Regions from separate parts of the Undibacterium sp. Ren11W genome, predicted to be linked through region 3. Evidence: predicted binding sites of a transcription regulator. Region 3 holds the regulator's gene; each other region holds the start of a gene.

Region 1 (7,172 bases), on a different contig from region 3:
CCAGCCAGATCGACCAGCGCTGTTTGCCCGAGAATATCATGACAGACCACGCGCGCCGGGAACCATGGAAAATCCAGATCGCGTCTGCGCTGTATGAACTGCTCCAAAGAAGCATTGAGCGTCGCCGGATCGCAACGGCGCACCAGATTCTCGGCCAGCACACGTGAAGTGTACGGCAGCTTATCGTAAGCACCGGGGGTAATGGCTTCAACCGCGGCACGGGTATCAAAAAAATCGAGCTTGGTGCCGGGCAGGGATTTGCGAAAATTGGTATTCATTATTGACGGTCCTTGATAGCGACAAACTGCAAATCATCAGGGCCGACATAGTTCGCGCTAGGACGGATAATTTTATTGTCGATACGCTGCTCGACCACATGCGCGGCCCAACCTGAGGTACGGGCAATCACGAACAGCGGCGTAAACATGGCGGTAGGCACACCCATCATGTGATACGAGACTGCCGAGAACCAATCCAGATTCGGGAACATTTTTTTGATGTCCCACATGACGGACTCTAAGCGCTCGGCGATATCAAACATCTTAGTCGAGCCGGCCTCGCGCGACAAATTACGCGCCACTTCTTTAATTACTTTATTGCGTGGATCAGAAACCGTGTACACAGGATGACCAAAACCGATCACCACTTCTTTGTTCTCTACGCGCTTCTTGATATCGGCTTCGGCTTCATCCGGATTGTCATAGCGTTTCTGGATTTCAAAAGCGACTTCGTTGGCACCGCCATGTTTAGGGCCGCGCAAAGCGCCGATCGCACCGGTGATGGCAGAGTGCATGTCTGAGCCAGTACCAGCGATCACGCGTGCGGTAAAGGTCGAGGCATTGAACTCGTGTTCCGCATATAAGATCAGCGAGGTATGCATGGCTTTTTCCCACGATGCGCTAGGCTTAACCCCATGCAATAAGTGCAGGAAATGCGCGCCGATAGAATCATCATCGGTCTCGACATCAATACGTTTGCCGTTGTGGCTAAAGTGGTACCAATACAGCAGCATGGAACCTAAAGACGCCATCAGACGGTCGGCGATGTCACGTGCACCTGGCGCATTGTGATCGTCTTTTTCTGGCAAAGTGCAACCCAGTACCGAGACACCGGTGCGCATTACGTCCATAGGATGGGCGCTGGCAGGCAAGGACTCGAGCGCCGCTTTCAGGTTCGCTGGCAAGCCACGCAAGGCTTTCAGTTTCAATTTATATGTGTGCAGTTCAGCCGCAGTCGGTAGTTTGCCATGCACCAGCAGATGCGCGATCTCTTCGAATTCGCAAGCGTCCGCCACTTCCAGAATATCGTAACCGCGATAATGCAAGTCGTTACCGGTTTTACCTACCGAGCACAGGGCGGTATTGCCGGCAGTAACGCCAGACAGGGCAACGGATTTTTTAGCTTTAAAAGGAACTGCTTCAGTCATGCTGTTCTCCAGTGAGGAAGATTTTATAGATAAAACTGATACTCCACCCTAGTACATTTTCAATGCGCACGTTATATATGCGCAAGAAGCTAATTTGTAAAAATTTTTAGGGGAGTATCCGTTTTTTGATCGTGTAGATTGATTTATTTGTTCTTTTGCTGGATGAACAGCGCATCGAGTTTTTGCTCGAAATCATGGTAGTTGATGCGTTCATACAATTCCATACGGGTCTGCATGGTATCGACCACGTTTTTCTGAGTACCGTCACGGCGGATCGCGCCATACACGTTTTCAGCGGCCTTGTTCATGGCACGGAAAGCGGACAAAGGATACAACACCAGACCGACATCGACCGCGGCTAACTCTTCCACCGTGTACAAAGGAGTAGCGCCGAATTCGGTGATATTGGCCAGGATAGGCACCTTCACGGCACTGGCAAATTGTTTGTACATCGCCAGTTCAGTAATCGCCTCAGGGAAAATCATATCGGCACCAGCCTCAACGCAAGCCAAAGCGCGTTCGATGGCTGACTCCAGACCTTCCACCGCCAGCGCATCGGTACGCGCCATGATGACGAAATTCTCATCGGTGCGGGCATCCACGGCGGCCTTGATGCGATCGACCATCTCTTGCTTGCTGACGATCTCTTTACCCGGGCGATGACCGCAACGCTTGGCGCCGACCTGGTCTTCAATATGGATGGCGGCAGCGCCGAACTTGATCATGGATTTGACGGTGCGCGCCACGTTAAAGGCGGATGAGCCAAAACCGGTATCGACGTCGACCAGCAAAGGCAGATCGCAGACATCGGTGATACGGCGTACATCGGTCAGCACATCATCGAGATTGGAAATACCCAGATCCGGCAAACCCAGCGAACCGGCAGCGACACCGCCACCGGAGAGGTAAATCGCCTTAAAACCGGCGCGTTTGGCCAGTAAGGCATGATTGGCATTGATGGCACCGACCACTTGTAGCGGAGATTCTTCTTGCATCGCCTTACGGAAGGCGGCACCTGCGGAGTATTGGGCCATATAGTCTCTCTTTGTTAGAAGTTGATTACGAAGTGAATTACGAAGTTGCGGCTAGTTTTGTTGTCTTGCTCTGCTATTGCAAGCCGCGTGCCAGTTTGTTAAAAGCTCAAAAAAATGAGGCTCTTCATATAATAATCAAAGACTTAAAACCAGCGGACGCGAATCAGAACTTGCACATACCGAATAAAATGTTTCATAATCACGTTTCATACCGCGCATTGAAACATCGATTGAAACATATATTGAAACACCACCTGAAACACCACAATGAAACATAACCCGCCTGTAGTCAGAGAAAGTAACGACAAACCGGTCATCTGGACCGTCTCGATCTCACGCCTGTTCGATTTGTTTCGCGACATCATGCTCGAATACGATGTCAGCGCCGATATCGAGCCTATCCACCTGGGCTTTGAAGAGGCGGCGCAATATATCCGGGAACGTCTACTCACCGAGCGTTGCGATGCCGTGATTGCGGCTGGTTCTAACGGTGCCTATCTGAAGAGTCGCCTGCCGATCCCCGTCATCATCGCCAAGGCCAGCGGCTTTGACGTGATGCAAGCCTTAGCCAGAGCCCGCAAGGTCTCACCCGAGATCGGGCTAGTCACGTATCAAGAGACCATGCCGGAGCTGGTCGAATTTAAAAATACCTTCGGTTTTAAACTGGAGCAACGTACCTATGTCACCGAAGAAGACGCCAAAGCGCAGATCAGAGAGCTCAAAAGTAAGGGTATCAAGGCCGTAGTCGGTGCGGGCCTGATCACCGATCTGGCGGAAGAAGCCGGCCTGACCGGCATTTTCATGTATTCAGCGACCTCGATACGCCTGGCTTTCGACGATGCTTTAGAGATCGCCCGTATCACACGTCTGGAAGCGGCACGAGGCCGACAAAATCCGGCCGCCGATTCTTTACGGGCGCGCCACAGCATCAATGACCTGCGCGGCGAATCGGAACCCATGCAAAATTTGCGTCATTCCATCATGCTGTTTGCCCGCTCGCCTGCCACCGTATTATTGCAAGGCGAAACTGGTACCGGCAAGGAGCTGGCGGCGCAAGCCATCCATAGCGAAAGCCCGCGCGCGCGCCAACCCTTTGTGGCCGTCAATTGCGGCGCGATTGCCGAATCCCTACTGGAATCGGAACTATTCGGCTACGAAGAAGGCGCCTTTACCGGATCACGCCGTGGCGGCCATGCCGGTCTATTTGAAGCAGCGCACCGCGGCAGCCTGTTTTTGGACGAAATCGGCGAAATGCCGCTGAGTCTGCAAACCCGCTTGCTGCGCGTGCTGGAAGAACGCGAAGTGGTTAGGGTGGGTGGCGTACGTCCAATACCAGTTGATGTCAGAATTATCAGTGCCACCCATTGCGACCTGGAAAACCGCATGCGCGAAGGACGTTTTCGTCCCGACCTGTTTTATCGTTTAGCCGTATTGCGCTTAGCATTGCCAGCCCTGCGCGAGCGCCAGGATGATCTGATTCCCTTAGCGGTCTGGTGTCTGAAACATTCACTGGCCGCCATGGGCGCCCGTCCCCACCCCAACTTGCAGGCCGAAGTGGTGGCCTGCGGAGAACTGTTCAGGCAATACCCATGGCCCGGCAATGTGCGGGAAATGCGCAATATGATGGAAAGATTGGCCTTATTCTTAGCGGCCGAGCCTTTGCAGGCACTCAGCCCCAGTTTTGTCGCAAAAATCACTCCTGAAATGTTAACGATGGTCAACTCCAGCACAATGCTCAGCCCCCCCACAGAAAGCTTATCCTTGCCAGCCTTAATGGAAAAATTCAATCACAACAGAGAGCGTGTCGCTGAATATTTAGGAATCAGCCGCACTACACTATGGCGACGCCTGGCACAACAAAAAAATAAGCGCAACACTAGCTGAAAAATCCCTATAGCCACTCCCTCTTGTTCAGGTAAAATCGGCAAATCGATGACCAGCCGAATAGCTAAACATGAACACTGAGCACACCCCAAAAAAATTGCTGATCGTTGACGACAGCAAGGTATCGCGTATGGTCATCAAAGCTCACATACTGGCCAAACATGCTGATTGGGAAATTATCGAAGCCGCCAGCGGCGACGCCGCCGTGCTGCTAGTCGACCAAGACACGCCTGATTACTGCACCATGGACATCAATATGCCAGGCATCCTGGGTACCGATGCGGCCGAGCAGATACTGGCGAAACATCCGGCCATGCGCATCGTCATTTTTTCGGCGAATATACAAGAAACTTTCCAAAACCGCGCCAACTCGCTGGGCGCGACCTTTGTCGCAAAACCGGTAACAGAAAAATCCATCGCACACGCATTAGAACATTTCGCTGGTAAATAATGGATACCCTCAGCGAACTCCATCTTGACGCGCTGACGGAAGTGTTTAACGTCGGTGCCGGACGCGCTGCCGCCAGTCTCAGCGAAATCGTCGGCGACGAAGTGAAACTCTCGGTGCCGTCGATAGAAGTAAAACGCAGCTCAGAAGCCGATAGCGCCATCATGACACTCAATAGTGCCAGGTTTGGTGCCGTCAGCCAGCAATTTTCCGGCCCTTTTGATGCTGAAGCCTTGCTCTTGTTTACCGAAGATCATGCGCTGGAAATTGTGCGCGACATGATGGGCTCGCAAATGAGCATAGAAGAGCTGGCAGAATTTGAACAAGAGGCGATGTGCGAGTTGGGCAATATCATCCTTAATGCCTGCCTATCGGCCATGGCAGACATGCTCAAAATCTCACTCAATAGCTCTTTGCCTAATTATAGAATCGCCACCGTAGAAGAGCTATTTAAAGGGCTCAACAATAGTCCTGATGAGCCTTACATTCTGGTCCTGCACATAGATTTGACAATAGAAAAACGTCATTCAGAAGGTCACCTGATTTTCCTGCTGAGTTCAATGTCGCTACGCAATCTGGTGACACATATTGACCGTTTTCTGGGAGCTATTTAATGAGCTCCGCCGTGCCTGAGCAGTTTTGTCTGACGAACATACTCAATGCCGTCAGCCTGGGTTTGATCGTCGTCGATAGCGACGAACAAATTTTGCTGTGGAATGAATGGATAGCCAAGAGCAGCGACATCCCTGAGCAGCAAGCCTTGCAAAAAAAAATTGCCGAGGTATTTAAAGAAGCGCCCAATCCGGCGTTCTTGTCGGCACTGAGAAACTCCTTGAATTACGGTTTGCCCGCAGTGTTGTCGAACGCCCTGCATCGTTCACCCTTGCCTTTATATGCGACAGCGGATGCAGACCAGGAAAAACAGAGAATCCATCAGTCGATCGCGATCACGCCGCTACCGGAAAATCAGGGCAAGCGTTGCTGTCTGATACAGATTTCCGATTCCAGCAACTCGATCAAACGCGAAAAAATGCTGCGCTCGCACTCAGAAATTTTGAAACGCGATGCCACTACCGACAGCCTTACCGGCATCTATAACCGGCGCTTTTTTGATGAACATTACAAGATGGCTCTGGGGCTATCGATACGCCAAAAATTACCTTTATCGATATTTATGGTGGACATTGATTTCTTCAAAGAATACAACGATTATTATGGGCACCCTGAAGGCGACAAGGCCCTGATCTCAGTCGCACAGACGCTCAAAGCACAGTTAGCACGTGCTACCGATGTACTGGCACGCTATGGCGGTGAAGAGTTCATACTGATATTGCCGAACATGCCACAAGAACATGCCGAGCCATTTGCCGAGCGACTAAGAGCGGCGATCTGGGATAGCAACATCCCCCATCTAAAATCGAAAATTGCCAGCCAATTGAGCATCAGCATAGGCGTGAGCACCTATGATCAGATCCAGCAAAACGACGTCAAATTACTCATACAATCGGCCGATAGCGCCCTGTATCAAGCGAAGCAACTAGGTCGCAATCGTGTCGCATTTTTTGCGCCAGATAAAATCAATTCTTAGCATCGTCGCAGCACCTGGGGCGATGTACCTTTCTGGCTGAATCAATCTCTGGAAAATGTGCGCTGTTCTTGACAATTACTTATAAGACTGGCAGTCTAATTAATATAAAAGTAAGACGAACAAGCAGCGTATCGCCCAATAGTCTATGCAAACACCCGGTTAAAATATTTTTTACAGAATTAGGCCTTAGGAGAAATCGCCCAGCATCATTGGGCCCCGCCTTGCCCTGCTACACCGAGCTTTCGGCGGTACATTTGGCTATTACAATTTTTCTGAGGCCTCAAGAGCAATATGCATCATTACAACGTCTTGCAAAATCGCAACTTTTATAGCAATATTTAGCCTTACCTTAGTGCTATCAATTTCCGGAAATTGCGGTGCCATGCCAAAAAAAAATCGTTCCGGTACGCTCTCCCTCAGAAATGCCATTGTGCTGGGCATCGCCCTAGGCATACTCTTGCCCGCCTTACTCATAGGCCCGTTCGTGGCGCAACAGAGTTATACGGCCGAATACGACGTTCGGGTACGTGGCCCATTACTGCAATATGCCAGCATGCTGGAACAAACTATGGCACCGCTGGTCTGGAACGTCGATACACAAGCCGCGCAAACCTTTATTAATTCAGTCATGCAGAACCCGGACGTCGTTAGTATCGTGGTGGAAGACGCCTCGTCTGGCAGCTTTGTCCGTGCCGATAGGCCGGAACGCGGTGCTGATGGCCTGATACGCGAGGTACGTGCAATCAAATGGAATGAAGTCTCGATAGGTAAAGTTACTATCAAGATGAGCGA
Region 2 (7,172 bases), on a different contig from region 3:
AAAGAGAAATAACGATGATGGGGAAGCTTGAATATAGTTCCGACTACTCGGTAATGCAAAATTTTCCAAATCCTTATTTGTTAGCGGGACGATGGCGTCGATGAAAATGGAATTAGTCCGCGAGCTGTGCTAAACTTCCTTTTTTTGCAGTGCCGCAAGAGCGGCTGTTATCGTAGAAGCTGCGGTAGCGACGCGCAATTGTGGCTATTTTTACACTGAATTAGCCCGCAACAGGCATTTATGCCCTTATCTCCGCCTACAATTCGACGTGCGTTGAAGCATACTCGCACCATTACTATTCAAGCGTTCGCACGTGACGATGGCTTGTGGGATCTTGACGCTCAAATTATTGACTGTAAAACGCGTGATATTGCGCTCGCTTCCGGCGTTCGCCCTAATGGTTCGGCTATTCATGATTTGAGTCTTCGAATTACTATTGATACTAATTTAAATATCATTGACGCAGATGCCATCTCTGATGCGGTACCTTATCCAGGTTTTTGCAATACGATAGGGCCTGAATACAAAAAGCTAATCGGTCTCAATTTGATGCAGCAATTTCGTCAGGGCGTAAAGCAAAGGCTCTCCGGCATTAATGGCTGCACCCATATTACCGAATTGGCACAAATTCTTCCAACTGCAGCAGTTCAGGCTTTTGCCGGTGATGTACTTAATACTCGTGATGGCGCAAATGATGACGCCCAGCACACGCAGCAACCTTTTCAACTCAATCGTTGTCATGCATTAAGGCTAGATGGATCGGCCGTGGTGCAATATTATCCGCGCTGGGCAATTTAGTCGCTTATCGCAAAGCTGTACCGTTTTTGTTTTACTTGTCGTAAGTAATTTTACTAATTTAACTAATACCTCAGTGTCTGAAGGGAAGACGTATGAAAATTCATGAGTATCAGGGTAAAGAAATCCTCCGTAAATTTGGAGTGACAGTACCTCGCGGTATCCCGTGCCTGTCTGTTGATGAAGCGGTCAAAGCGGCAGAAACTTTGGGCGGCCCGGTATGGGTTGTCAAGGCGCAAATCCACGCAGGTGGCCGTGGTAAAGGCGGCGGCGTCAAAGTTGCAAAATCCCTCGAGCAAGTCCGTGAATACGCAGAAGCTATTTTGGGAATGCAACTGATTACTCATCAGACTAGTCCTGAAGGGCAAAAAGTTCGCAGGCTTTTGATAGAAGAAGGTGCTGACATCCAGAAGGAACTGTATGTCAGTATGGTGACTGATCGTGTTAGCCAACGCGTAGTGTTGATGGCATCGTCAGAAGGCGGTATGGACATTGAGGAAGTGGCTGAAAGTCACCCTGAATTGTTGCATTCGATAGCTATTGATCCTACAGCTGGTTTGCAAGACGCAGAAGCGGATGCGATTGCCCGTAAAATTGGTGTGCCAGAAGCATCAGTCGTTGATGCGCGCAATCAGTTAAAAGGTTTGTACGCAGCATTTATGGCCACCGATTGTTCACTAGCCGAAATCAATCCTTTGATTCTGACCGGTTCTGGCAAAGTCATCGCACTTGATGCTAAGTTCAACTTCGACGCAAATGCCTTGTTCCGTCAGCCAGAAATCGTTGCATATCGCGATTTGGACGAAGAGGATCCGGCTGAAATCGAGGCCTCAAAATTTGACCTTGCGTATATTTCTCTCGACGGTAATATCGGTTGTCTGGTGAATGGTGCGGGCTTGGCGATGGCAACCATGGATACGATTAAATTATTCGGAGGCGAACCAGCTAACTTCCTTGACGTTGGTGGTGGCGCGACGGCGGAAAAAGTCACTGAAGCCTTCAAAATCATGCTTAAAAACCCAGGTTTGAAAGCTATTTTGGTGAATATTTTTGGCGGTATCATGCGTTGTGATGTTATTGCAGAAGGTGTGATTACTGCATCCAAGGCAGTTTCTTTGCAAGTGCCTTTGGTAGTGCGGATGAAGGGTACCAACGAAGATATCGGCAAGAAAATGTTGGCTGACTCCGGTTTGCCTATCATTGCTGCAGACACCATGGAAGAAGCGGCGCAGAAAGTTGTTGCCGCTGCCCAAGCTAAATAATCGCAAGGAACAATATGTCGATCCTGATCAATAAAGATACAAAAGTTATTACCCAAGGTATCACCGGCAAGACCGGTCAATTTCACACTCGCATGTGTCGCGATTACGCAAACGGACAAAATTGTTTCGTTGCTGGCGTAAATCCGAAAAAAGCGGGTGAAGATTTTGAAGGTATTCCTATTTTCGCCAACGTGTCAGAAGCCAAAGCTGCAACCGGTGCGACTGTTTCGGTTATTTATGTGCCGCCAGCAGGTGCCGCTGCCGCAATTTGGGAAGCGGTAGAAGCTGACCTTGATTTGGCGATTTGTATTACTGAAGGTATTCCTGTGCGTGACATGATGATGTTGAAAGACCGCATGGCAAAATCTGGCAGTAAAACAAAATTGCTAGGACCTAATTGCCCTGGTCTGATTACTCCAGATGAAATCAAGATCGGTATCATGCCAGGTCACATCCATCGTAAAGGCCGCATCGGTGTGGTGTCGCGTTCCGGTACTTTGACTTACGAAGCTGTCGGCCAATTAACTGCGCTTGGTTTAGGTCAATCTTCTGCTGTCGGTATTGGTGGCGATCCTATCAATGGCTTGAAACATATCGATATCATGCAGATGTTCAATGACGATCCTGATACTGATGCAGTGATCATGATTGGTGAAATCGGCGGTCCGGATGAGGCGAATGCTTCTTACTGGATACGTGATAACATGAAGAAGCCAGTAGTCGGCTTCATCGCTGGTGTTACCGCGCCTCCAGGCAAGCGCATGGGGCATGCTGGTGCTTTGATTTCTGGCGGTGCCGATACGGCGCAAGCGAAGCTCGATATCATGGAAGAGTGTGGCATCAAAGCTACAAAAAATCCATCAGAAATGGCTCGCTTACTCAAAGCAATGCTGTAGTCTGATTTGTAAATAAAAATAGGGAGCCTGGCTCCCTATTTTTATTTGGACTTTGCAAAAAATGTGGCAATGGCTGTCAGAATACCTTGTTCCTATATTTATGTTGATTGATAGCCTAATGATCGCAGTAAGTATTTACGTTCAGCAAGAATAACTTTAGATGAAATTTTTTTGCTAAATAAGCAATTTAGTCGTCATTGCCATCTTTGCGCTAAGTATTTAAACGTTAAATATCTTATCTGAATGCAATAATATACTGGGCTAATGTTAAGCTTAGTACCCTTGGCGTTATTGAAGTGCTAGCTAAGTAATCAATCACAACAGTTTATGTTTAATGAGTGAAATGCTTATCCAAGTAAAATACCTAGCCTTATCCATAGTCACCAGATAATCATAAATATAATTATGTCACTTCAATCCGTGCTCGAGTTTGCTGGCCGTTCCGATACTGGGCTAGTGCGAGCGCAGAATGAAGATGCATTTGAAATATGTGAAGATCTAGGTTTGGCTGTTCTTGCTGATGGTATGGGCGGATATAACGCCGGCGAAGTTGCCAGTCGTATGTGCGTAGAGCTCATCGCTCAATTTTTGCAGCAAAAGCAGCAAGCAGTATGGATGCCAATATTTTCCCGACCCGCAGTGCTTGCAGTTCGATGGTTAAACGACGCCATTACGCTTGCAAATACTCGTGTCTATAACGCTTCACATGAGAACGAGGCTTATTTAGGCATGGGCACTACTGCCGTTGTTGCCCTGAGTCATCAAGATAAACTGCTTGTTGCGCATGTCGGTGATTCTCGGGCATATCGTTTCCGAAATGGCGAACTGTCCCAAATTACAAGAGATCATTCCGTTTTGCAGGCGCAGATAGACGCAGGTCTCATTTCTGAAAAAGATGCACGTTTTTCTCCGATTAAAAATTTAATCACGCGCGCGGTTGGCGCACAAGAAAACATAGAAATCGAAATACATGTGCATCAAATGGAAGTTGGTGATGTGTATTTGTTATGCTCGGATGGCTTAACGGATATGCTTAATCACATAGAAATTCATCACATCATGCATCAATACAACTCTCAACTTGAAAAATGCTGTGAAGTTTTGATTAATAGTGCCAATCAATTTGGTGGACGAGATAATATTTCCGTTGTCTTAGTCAAAGTTACTGAATTGCATCAACGAAAATTAATGGAGCATATTTTTGCTAGTTAGTTTGATTGGCCGCACTAGAATTGCTCAACAATGAAATAAAAGATAGAGAGTGCTATGGCGAAAATCATCGTCACATTAAATGGACTAGAAAAATACGATGTAAATTTGCTGAAGCCTCGTTTTAGCATAGGCCGACGCCCAGAAAATGATTTGGTACTCGATCAAGCCACCATTAGTGGGCATCACGCTGCGATAGATCGTACATCGATCGGCATTTTTGTCCTCGATTTAGGTAGTACTAACGGTACTTTGGTAAATGGCCAGCCAATTACTAAGCATTTACTTCAACACGAAGACGTTATAGAAGTCGGTAAGTATCGGCTTAAATTTCAACATGGACAGAATAATTCCTATGAGCCGCAAGCCGCATTGAGCTCGGTGCCCTTGCCTGTCGGGGAAGCCCCACAATTACCTAAACTAGTGGCTAAAGTTAAAGTGCTGAACGGTGCGAATGCGGGTCGTGAGTTACTTCTGGATAAAGCGGTGACTAGCTTAGGCCGTGCTGGTGTGCTCGTTGTTACTATCAGCAAACAGCATCAGCAGTATATCGCCACGAGATTAGAGGGAGTTGCGGTGACTGTTAATAGTCATCCATTGGAATCCGCCCCTCTAGTGCTGAGGGATGGTGATGAGTTGGATCTTGCTGGAACAAAAATGAAGTTTTATCTTTTGACGGAGAAATAGAGCGATTCATCTTTATGACGGAAATGGATTGTTGGTCAAGAAAGTGACAAATTTTGTTTAAATACGCCCGACAATTTTTTCTTGGTCAAAATTTGTCAGAAAAGTTTAAAGTTTTGCATCAATTTTTGCTGAAAATTAGCTGAACGTGTCCCGAAACGATAATTTTCTGCGCTGGCACGCTGTTTGCTCTATAGAAGATGTAGCACGCAGCATTATCGAAATTCCCAATTTTCCCTTAGGAGCATTAAAATGAAATCCATGCAATTGAAACAACGCGCACAAGCAGGTTTTACTCTGATTGAATTGATGATCGTTGTTGCGATTATCGGTATTTTGGCTGCTGTAGCCATCCCTGCTTATCAAGACTATATTGCCAAGTCTAAGTTCGCAGCTGCTTTAGCTGAAGTAGCTCCAGGTAAGACAGGTTTTGACGTGGCGTTGAATGATAGCTTGAAACCATCAACTGGTCCTTCCAGTGATACCGATTGGTTTATCGGTGTTCAACCTTTAAACTCTAACTCCAAAATTACTGTGACTGACGTGACTATCAATGGGATCTTGACTGCGAAGATTGTTGGCGGCCCTGCGGCTGTGAACGATAAGACAATCACATTGACACGTAAAGGTAGTACAGGTGCTTGGAAATGTACATCTGCTGATGTAAAACAAAAATATATTGGTAAAGAAGAAACTTGCAAAGGTCAGCCAAACTAAATGCTATTTCGGTGCAATAATTGCAAGTTTATCGCTAGCGTATAGCACTTAAAGATTAAAAGCACCCCAGTGGGGTGCTTTTTTTTAGGGTGATAATAGCTTCGAATGACATGTGGCTGGCTGAAACCAATTTTGAACTTATATTGTGCCCAGTTTTTATGTGCATAAATTGATGTTGGCGCTTTAGTAAATAATCGAATCCTCGTTTGGGAGCAATATAATGAAAACAGAAGAAATACTAAATCGTAAGCAATCTGGTTTCACGTTGATCGAATTAATGATTGTGGTCGCGATTATAGGTATACTTGCTGCGGTAGCGATTCCGTCATATCAAAATCATATAGCGAAGGCGAAATTTGCAGCTGCTTTGGCAGAAGTCTCGTTTGGTAAGACTGGTTTCGATGTGGCTTTGGGCGATAATTATATCCCTGTCACTGGCCCAACCACGAATGCAAACTGGTTTGTGGGCGTACAGCCATCGAATGCTAATACGCTCATAGAAATTACGAATACAACGGTTGCCGGGGTTATGAAGGCGACTATTGTAGGTGGGCCAGATGTCGTGAACGGTAAATTTATCACCTTAAGCCGTAAGGCATCGACCGGTAAATGGTCGTGTAGTTCAACAGTTTTGCAAAAATATGTGGGCAGAGTTGAAGTTTGTGCGGGTAGCTAATTTAGTGCACTTACTACATAAAAGTCGGAATTTACTCTGATTGCATGATCAAACATCAAAAATAGCTAAAAGTTGTCATCGTATTGGCCGCGACTTGCATTGGTCAGCCAAGCGCATCATTTTTCACTCAATCTGGCTTGCCTGTAGCTGTTAATTTACGCCATTCTGCTTTCAACTCTGACGATACCTGAAAGCTCATATTGTGTTGCTCCTTAGGGTCTTTACTGAGATCGTAGACGAATTCTTCGTCGGTATGAATATTTCTCCAGTATTTCCACATAACTTTATCGTCTCTGTGATCATATAGGCCTTTAAATGGCGCCATTTCGAAATAGCTAAAAGCAGTTTTTACATGTTCTTGAACCGGTGAACCTACCCACGATTCTGGTCTGTTAATGTTAAATTCACTGAGTATGGTTGGTGCCAGATCTACCAGCGACATGAAGCCATCAAGCTGTTTCGGTAGCGTGGATCGGTAACCGTAATGCAGCATTAACAGAGGGATATGTAGTGCTTCCTCAATCACACTATTGGTATGCATAAAAATGTTGTGCTCACCGAGCGCTTCGCCATGATCTGCAGTAATGACTACCAGGCTGTTTTCCAGATATTTTTTTTCTTTTAACGTGTCCAATAACTGTTTGATGACGGCATCCGCTTGTAGCACACCGTTATCGTAGAAGTTGGTATATTGCTGTTCGGGCTTGCCATTGGATAATAAAAGGTAGTTTTTTGCCGGGGTATAACGTAAAAACTGTGGATCTTTTTTTCCGACTATATGGGCGGATAAAAGATGGTAGTGGATCATGGTCGGCACGCCGTCCCATAACGGTAATGCTTTGGTTTTATTGGTTGTTATTGCATCATCGTTAAAGTAGTAGCCTTTCGCCATCGATCCATCGTAATAATGGTCGACATTGCCATAGACTTCAC
Region 3 (7,172 bases):
CCGCGTTTTTTGAATGGATAGAGTCGCATATCGTTCAGTTACGCAATAAAGATCCGGAATCGCTGGCCTATGCAATTTCACGTTCATGCGAGATCAAGGCCGACGTGGTGCGCCAAGATGAGCGCGAAGGCGGTTTGCGTGCCATACTCAACTTTGGACATACCTTTGCGCATGCGATTGAATCTGGTTTGGGTTACGGTAAATGGCTGCATGGTGAGGCAGTAGGTTGCGGTATGGTGATGGCGGCAGATTTATCCTGTCGTATGGGTTATATCGATTACGTTAGCAAAGTCAGAGTGCAGAAGTTGGTGGAGGCGGCCGGTCTGCCTACGCTAGCTCCCGATCTGGGCGAGCAGCGCTGGCTGGAGTTGATGGAAGTCGATAAGAAAAATGAGAATGGACAAATCAAGTTTATTCTACTTAAACCCTTGGGCGCACCAATTATCACCGGAGTGCCGAAAGAAACCTTACTCGCTTGCTTGCGAGCCAGTATTTAAAAGTTGCTTTTAGATTGCTAGCCTATGTTCTCCGACGCCCGACTCGCTCCCTACGCGGCCCAATCGGGTACTTCACGCGGCCGACTTCATGCTGAGCCCAAGCCTGGTTCCCGCTCTGAATATCAACGCGATCGCGATAGGATCATACACAGCAGCGCGTTTCGCCGGCTAGAATATAAAACTCAAGTCTTTGTCAATCACGAAGGCGATCTGTTTCGCACCCGTCTCACGCATAGCCTGGAGGTGGCGCAGATAGGGCGTTCAATTGCCCGCAATCTGCACCTAAACGAAGATTTGGTGGAGGCGATTTCGCTGGCACATGATCTTGGTCACACACCGTTTGGGCATGCGGGGCAAGACGCATTAAATGCCTGTATGCAGGAATTCGATGGCTTTGAGCATAACTTGCAGAGCTTGCGGGTGGTCGATGCTCTGGAGGAGCGTTATGGCGCTTTTGATGGCTTAAATCTTAGTTTCGAAACGCGTGAGGGCATACTTAAACATTGTTCTTTAGCGCATGCTAGAAATCTCGGTGACGTAGGGCAGCGTTTCATAGATAAGACTCAGCCTACACTGGAAGCGCAGTTAACCAATCTGGCAGACGAAATTGCCTACAATAATCACGATATAGACGATGGATTACGCTCCGGTTTATTGCTGGAGTCGCAATTGATGGAATTGGATTTTTATGGACGGCATAGGCATGAGGTTGATTTGGCCTATCCTGGAATCAACGGTCGACGTGCAATTTCTGAAACTATACGGCGGATGATAGATCGTTTGATCGTTGATTTAATTCAGACTTCCGAGCAGCGTATCGCAGATTGTGCCCCGACATCGGTAGACCAAGTCAGGGCGCACGCTAAGATGATCGCTTTTTCCGACAGCATGTATCAAGAGGCACTCATCCTAAAGCAGTTCTTGCGGGAAAATTTGTACAGGCATTATTTAGTAAATCGCATGACCAGTAAAAGCAGGAGCATCGTTAGAGAATTATTTGATGCCCTGATGGCTGAACCTATCTTGCTGCCCCCGGATTATCAAGTTAAGTCTAGCGCGTCGGATGCCCGTGCCCTGCAGGCACGCAAAATCGCAGACTATATTGCAGGCATGACCGACCGCTATGCGATCAGAGAACATCGACGACTGTTTTCTATTGAAGAAATCTAGGTCGTTTTTACACTTAACTGTATTTTTTTTGATTGGGATTCCTATGCAATTAGCGCATTTATTTAATGTGAAAAACTCAGGATTTTTGCTGGCGGGTGCTTTGCTTAGTGTGGCAATGTCGGCCTGGGCTTTCTCGTTCGACGATCTGAGTAATCAAGATGCGAGCGCCGGTTTAAAGGCCGCCTTAAATAAAGGGTCAGAGCTGGCAGTTGCCAAGCTTGGGGCTGAAAATGGTTACTATAATAATGATAAGGTCAGAATAGCATTACCCTCGGTGCTAGAACAAGCTTTGCCTATCTTAAGGATGACCGGGCAAGGCAAGCAACTCGATGAATTGGTCGTTTCTATGAATCGTGCAGCCGAGGCTGCCGTGCCTATGGCGAAGCCCTTGTTGCTCGATGCGGTCAAATCTATGTCGGTGACGGATGCCAAGAACATACTCACCGGCGGCGATACTTCCGTCACAGATTTTTTCAAGCAAAAAACCGCAAGCGCTTTGGGTGTGAAATTTTTACCTATGGTGAAGGGCGTTACCGATAAGGCGGGGCTCTCTGCTCAGTACAATACTGTAATGGGACAAGCGCATAAATTTGGTGTGGTCCCCGCACAGCAAGCCAGTGTCGAAACCTATGTGACGCAACGCGCTTTAGATGGCTTGTATCTGATGATCGCTGAAGAAGAAAAAGCGATACGTCAGGATCCTATCGGTGCGGGCAGTAAAATTATAGGCAAGGTATTTGGCTTGCTGAAGTGATGGCTGCCAGGCTTTCCGCAACGCAATTCAAGCTGCCCTAGCATCAATCGCAACGCGCATAGAAACTCCCACGCATTGCGATTGACTGATCGCTTATAGCAGATCGCGCAAAGGGTGAGCGTAGTCTGGCCAAACCGGCTCAAAAAAACCGAGTATCAAGGATTCATCGACTAGCTCCTGCGTTGCTGGAGACCAGCGTGGTGCATTGTCTTTGTCCACCACCAAGGCTCTTACTCCTTCCAGCACCTCGCCATGTTTGAAGCAATGGCGCACCATAGTTCGCTCCATGCGCAAACATTCTGCTACTGTCATATCGGCACCGCGACGTAATTGTTCTAATGTGACAGCCATCAGCAAGGGCGAGCGTTTCTGCATCAGTGCGCTGGCTTGTAAGCCGAATTCACTTTGATCGAGTGCTAGTGATTGCAAGACTTTTTTTACATCTTTGCCTGCAAAGTGCAAGTCTATTGCAGCACGATTTTTCGCCAGCGTACTTTGTTCTGGTATTGCCTGATCGGCATATTGCGTCGCAAACTCACGGATCAGCACACGAATATCGTCGCTGTTAGTAGTGCGCAGTAAGTCCATCAAAGTGGTTAAGGCAGTCGTAGGAATATACACATCTGCCAATTCTGCATACATGGCATCGGCCGCATTGATGATGTCACCAGTCATCCCTAAATAAGTACCAATTTCGCCAGGGCTACGCGCTAGGAAGTAGCTGCCGCCCACATCCGGGAATAGGCCAATATTCACTTCTGGCATCGCCATCTTAGTACGCTCTGTGACTATCCGCAGGCGGCAGTTTTTTCCTGCCTGGGCGATCCCCATGCCACCGCCCATGACCACACCGTTTAGTAATGCGACATAAGGTTTAGGATAGAAATGGATTAAATGATTTAAGGCGTATTCTTCGCTGAAAAAATCTTCTAACAGGGCGCTGTCTCCCTTTGGGGTGGCAGTACCAACATCGTAAAAAAAGCGTATGTCACCACCGGCACAAAATGATTTTTCACTGCTGCTATGAATGAAAACAGCCGCAACTTCGTCATTCTCTTGCCACTGTAACAGTGTGGCGGTGATGTTGCGTACCATTTCTAGGGACAAAGAATTGAGGGCTTTCGGTCTATCTAGGGTGATGAACCCTATGCGGTTCTGTATTGAGCTTAATATATGATTACTCATAGGATCTGGTATTTAGTGAAGGTGATTGGGATGGGATAAGAAAAATCAACTAGTGCCAGCCTGGTCACGCAATCTGCATGCGGCTTGCAGCCGAGATAGGCTGGAAACCCGCATGAATAGTGCGTGTTAGGCATGCTGCCATTTTGAAATTTAATCAGCAGCGAGTGCAGGATGTTCTTGTGCCCATGTTTTATCGAAATTTTAGATTGCCATTTTATCGAAATTTGTCCGCTAATCAAATGAATCTGTGAAGAGATTCGAAAGGTGCAAAGAGACAATCGCAGCCCTACAAAAACGATTGCACAAGATGTTTTTTTTGCAGATGCACATATCTCTTTTGCCAACAAAAAAGGACGCTGAAGCGTCCTAGTTTTGGGTTCCCTTTGTGGGTTGATAGTTTTACACTGAGGCTGGATCAGGAATATGTTTGATCGCTTGATGCGGATGTTCCTGAATTTTGTCTTTGTGTTTAATGACTTGCCTGTCTAGTTTGTCTATCAGTGTGTCGATGGCAGCATACAGATCCTGCGCCAGACTTTCAACGTGAATATCTTTACCGCTGATGTGCAGATTAATATCTGCTTTATGACGTTTGTCCTTTTCTCGGAGCTTGTCGACCGTCAGGATGACGGCGATATCAATGACTTGATCGAAGTGTCGCCTGATACGTTCTAGCTTGTTTTGTACATGTTCACGAATTGCAGGAGTTACTTCAAGGTGATGACCACTGATGGTGAGATTCATAAAACGCTCCTATGGTGATGTTACTTGATGACACTATCGCTATTACTATGCGCCCAATCTGAAAAACCTGTTTGAGCTAAATCATATATAGCAATCTAACGCAAAATTTCAAGAACAATTTTTACAAAGATTTTCGCAAACTGACCGGTGGAATTTTAAGGGCTTCGCGGTACTTGGCGACTGTGCGGCGCGCAATGACCATCCCTTGTTCACCCAGCATGTCTGCAATCTTGCTATCAGAGAGTGGGCTTTTCTGGTTTTCTGCTCCTATCAATTGTTTGATGAGTGCTCGTATCGCCGTCGATGATGCTTCACCCCCTGTTTCAGTGGCGACATGGCTACCGAAAAAATACTTCAACTCAAACATACCATGTGGGGTCAGCATGTATTTCTGAGTGGTCACACGAGAAATTGTACTCTCATGTAAACCCAGTGTATCAGCAATTTCGCGCAAAACAAGAGGGCGCATCGCGACCGCTCCATGTGTGAAAAAATTCCGTTGTCTTTCGACTATTGCTTGCGAAACCCGTAAAATCGTCTCGAAACGTTGCCGCATATTTTTGATCAGCCAGCGTGCTTCCTGCAACTGGGGATTAAGACTGCCATCCCCACGATTTTGCTTCATGATATTGGCGTACATGCTATTGACACGCAGCTTAGGCATGATGTCCTGGTTCAATAACACTTGCCATCCATCAGCAGATTTTTTGACTATTACATCCGGCACCACATAGTCGGAACTACTGACTGCAAACTCGGCGCCAGGTTTGGGTTTGCATAAACGTATCACCACCTGTGCCTCGCGCAAATCCTCATCGTCACAATTAAAAACCTTCTTTAAGCGAGCAAAATCGCGTTGTGCAAATAAACCTAATTGTGTTTCTACGATGGCAAGTGCGAGGCGTCGGGTGACGAAAGCGATTTTGGGCAGGCGTTTGATCTGCAGCGCCAGGCACTCGGAGCAGTTACGTGCGCCAACACCGGCAGGATCAAAACTTTGTACCATGAGCAAGGCAAAACTCAGCTCTTCAGGCTCAACCAATAGTTCTAGAGGGATGCTGGAATGAATATCTTCCAGGCTCTCTATCAGATAACCGCTATCATCGAGGGCGTCGATTACCAGTTCCACCAAGGCCAGATCGCGCGGTTCGCGCAGATTCAGACGCATTTGCTCCAGCAAATGTTCTTTAAGTGAAATATGCGCCGCTTCTAACTGCGGTCTTCCCTCATCCTCTTCCGAGGATTTACTGCCTTGCGGAGCATCGTCAAAACTCCACTCGGTTTCGCTAGGGCTGACACTATCGGCCGCGTTGCTAACTTCTGAGATCTCGCTGGAGTCGGTATTGGCGTTACTCTGATCTTCAGCAGAACTGACGCCGAACTCCGTTTCAGACCGTGATTCAGTACTGCCAATGGCGCCGTCCGCCAACAAGCGTACCGCGCTATCGAGTGGATTATCGACGCGCTCTAGCATGGGATTTTCTATCAGCAAGTTTTCTAGTTCTTGATGCAGTTCCAGCGTGGACAATTGCAGTAGCCGTATCGATTGTTGCAATTGTGGCGTGAGTGCCAGATGTTGCGAGGTGCGTAGCTGCAGGCTTTGCTTCATGCTGAGTGTGATTTCCGCTACATGCGGAAATGCTCTCCCAAATAGACGCGCCTGACCGATTCGTTGCTGATGATTTCTTCTGGACTACCGCTGGCTAATACGGCACCCTGATTAATGATGCAAGCGTGGTCACAAATGCCTAAGGTTTCGCGCACATTGTGATCTGTGATCAAGACGCCTATGCCGCGATTTTTTAAAAAAACCACGATGCGCTGTATCTCTATGACGGCAATCGGATCGACCCCGGCAAACGGTTCATCAAGCAGGACGAAACGGGGATTGGTTGCCAGTGCGCGGGCAATTTCTACCCGTCTGCGCTCACCACCAGATAGCGATAGCGCTGGATTCTCTCGCAAACCTTCGATTTGTAAGTCGTCGAGTAGGGCATCGAGACGTTGCTCGATGGCAGCTTTGCTCAGAGATTTTCCGTGTTCATCGGTTTGTAGTTCGAGTACAGCGCGGATATTGTCCTCCACCGACAACTTGCGAAATACTGAAGCCTCTTGCGGTAAGTAAGATAAGCCGAGTTTGGCGCGCTGGTGTATCGGCATGCGCGAGATATCAACGCCGTCGATATCGATTTTTCCTGCATCTGAGGGGACCAGGCCCACGATCATGTAGAAGGACGTGGTTTTACCAGCGCCATTCGGGCCTAGTAAGCCGACTACTTCGCCACTTTTTACTTCTAAAGAAACATCGCGCACTACCTGGCGCGCCCCATAGCGTTTTTGTAAACCCTGGATGACGAGTGTACTAGTCATAATTATTTGGCTGGAGTATTCATGTTGACTGGCTTTGCCGGTTTAGGTTGCAGCGTCAATTTCACACGCCCAGCCCCAGGCACATGGGTGCCGGTAGTGGTATTTGTGGCGAGAAACACATCATTGAGACTGTCGTAGGAAAGAAATTCCCCTTCTTGCTCTTGCGTGACTTTTTTGCCTTCTAAATACTTGACACGGGCTTTCGAGATAAACCTGACCAACTCAGTTTTATCGTCGTATTCAATGCGATCGGCCACACCTTCTACCCACAAATCATCCCCACCATCGCGTTTTTGCCGGAAAAAATTTTGCTTTCCCGGATTGCTGGTTAACACTACATTCATGTGCTCGTCCGCAGTTTGCGTAATGATGGCGCGGTCCGATTTGACGATGAGAGTGCCACGTGTCAGTACTACATCGCCAGTTAATGTAGTGATGTTTCTCTTACCATC

The links. Region 3 encodes sigma-54, which starts transcription at its own class of promoters, with help from an activator protein. Its sites were predicted from a motif close to TGGCANGNAANCTGCTTT; they were not measured.
Region 1: a site for sigma-54 is predicted at 2,536-2,553, ahead of prpB (methylisocitrate lyase). Genes of this name have one in related genera too.
Region 2: a site for sigma-54 is predicted at 5,022-5,039, ahead of ACO0K8_RS13720 (pilin). Genes of this name have one in related genera too.

Annotation. Positions count from the first base shown of each region.
Region 1 covers NZ_JBMPPB010000005.1:76,518-83,689, reverse strand. Annotated here, with positions in the region: gene acnD (Fe/S-dependent 2-methylisocitrate dehydratase AcnD) at 1-278, opposite strand, end outside; gene prpC (bifunctional 2-methylcitrate synthase/citrate synthase) at 278-1,426, opposite strand; gene prpB (methylisocitrate lyase) at 1,570-2,460, opposite strand; gene prpR (propionate catabolism operon regulatory protein PrpR) at 2,728-4,344, shown strand; gene ACO0K8_RS12825 (response regulator transcription factor) at 4,415-4,795, shown strand; gene ACO0K8_RS12820 (chemotaxis protein CheC) at 4,795-5,406, shown strand; gene ACO0K8_RS12815 (diguanylate cyclase) at 5,406-6,380, shown strand; gene ACO0K8_RS12810 (sensor histidine kinase) at 6,763-7,172, shown strand, end outside.
Region 2 covers NZ_JBMPPB010000005.1:260,000-267,171, forward strand. Annotated here, with positions in the region: gene recX (recombination regulator RecX) at 1-31, shown strand, start outside; gene ACO0K8_RS13695 (DUF2889 domain-containing protein) at 241-798, shown strand; gene sucC (ADP-forming succinate--CoA ligase subunit beta) at 876-2,057, shown strand; gene sucD (succinate--CoA ligase subunit alpha) at 2,072-2,953, shown strand; gene ACO0K8_RS13710 (Stp1/IreP family PP2C-type Ser/Thr phosphatase) at 3,359-4,165, shown strand; gene ACO0K8_RS13715 (FHA domain-containing protein) at 4,220-4,849, shown strand; gene ACO0K8_RS13720 (pilin) at 5,099-5,563, shown strand; gene ACO0K8_RS13725 (pilin) at 5,784-6,239, shown strand; gene ACO0K8_RS13730 (sulfatase-like hydrolase/transferase) at 6,367-7,172, opposite strand, start outside.
Region 3 covers NZ_JBMPPB010000008.1:81,561-88,732, reverse strand. Annotated here, with positions in the region: gene aroKB (bifunctional shikimate kinase/3-dehydroquinate synthase AroKB) at 1-497, shown strand, start outside; gene ACO0K8_RS16960 (deoxyguanosinetriphosphate triphosphohydrolase) at 522-1,667, shown strand; gene ACO0K8_RS16955 (DUF4197 domain-containing protein) at 1,783-2,421, shown strand; gene ACO0K8_RS16950 (enoyl-CoA hydratase/isomerase family protein) at 2,515-3,606, opposite strand; gene hpf (ribosome hibernation-promoting factor, HPF/YfiA family) at 4,006-4,350, opposite strand; gene ACO0K8_RS16940 (RNA polymerase factor sigma-54) at 4,472-5,959, opposite strand; gene lptB (LPS export ABC transporter ATP-binding protein) at 5,977-6,720, opposite strand; gene lptA (lipopolysaccharide transport periplasmic protein LptA) at 6,723-7,172, opposite strand, start outside.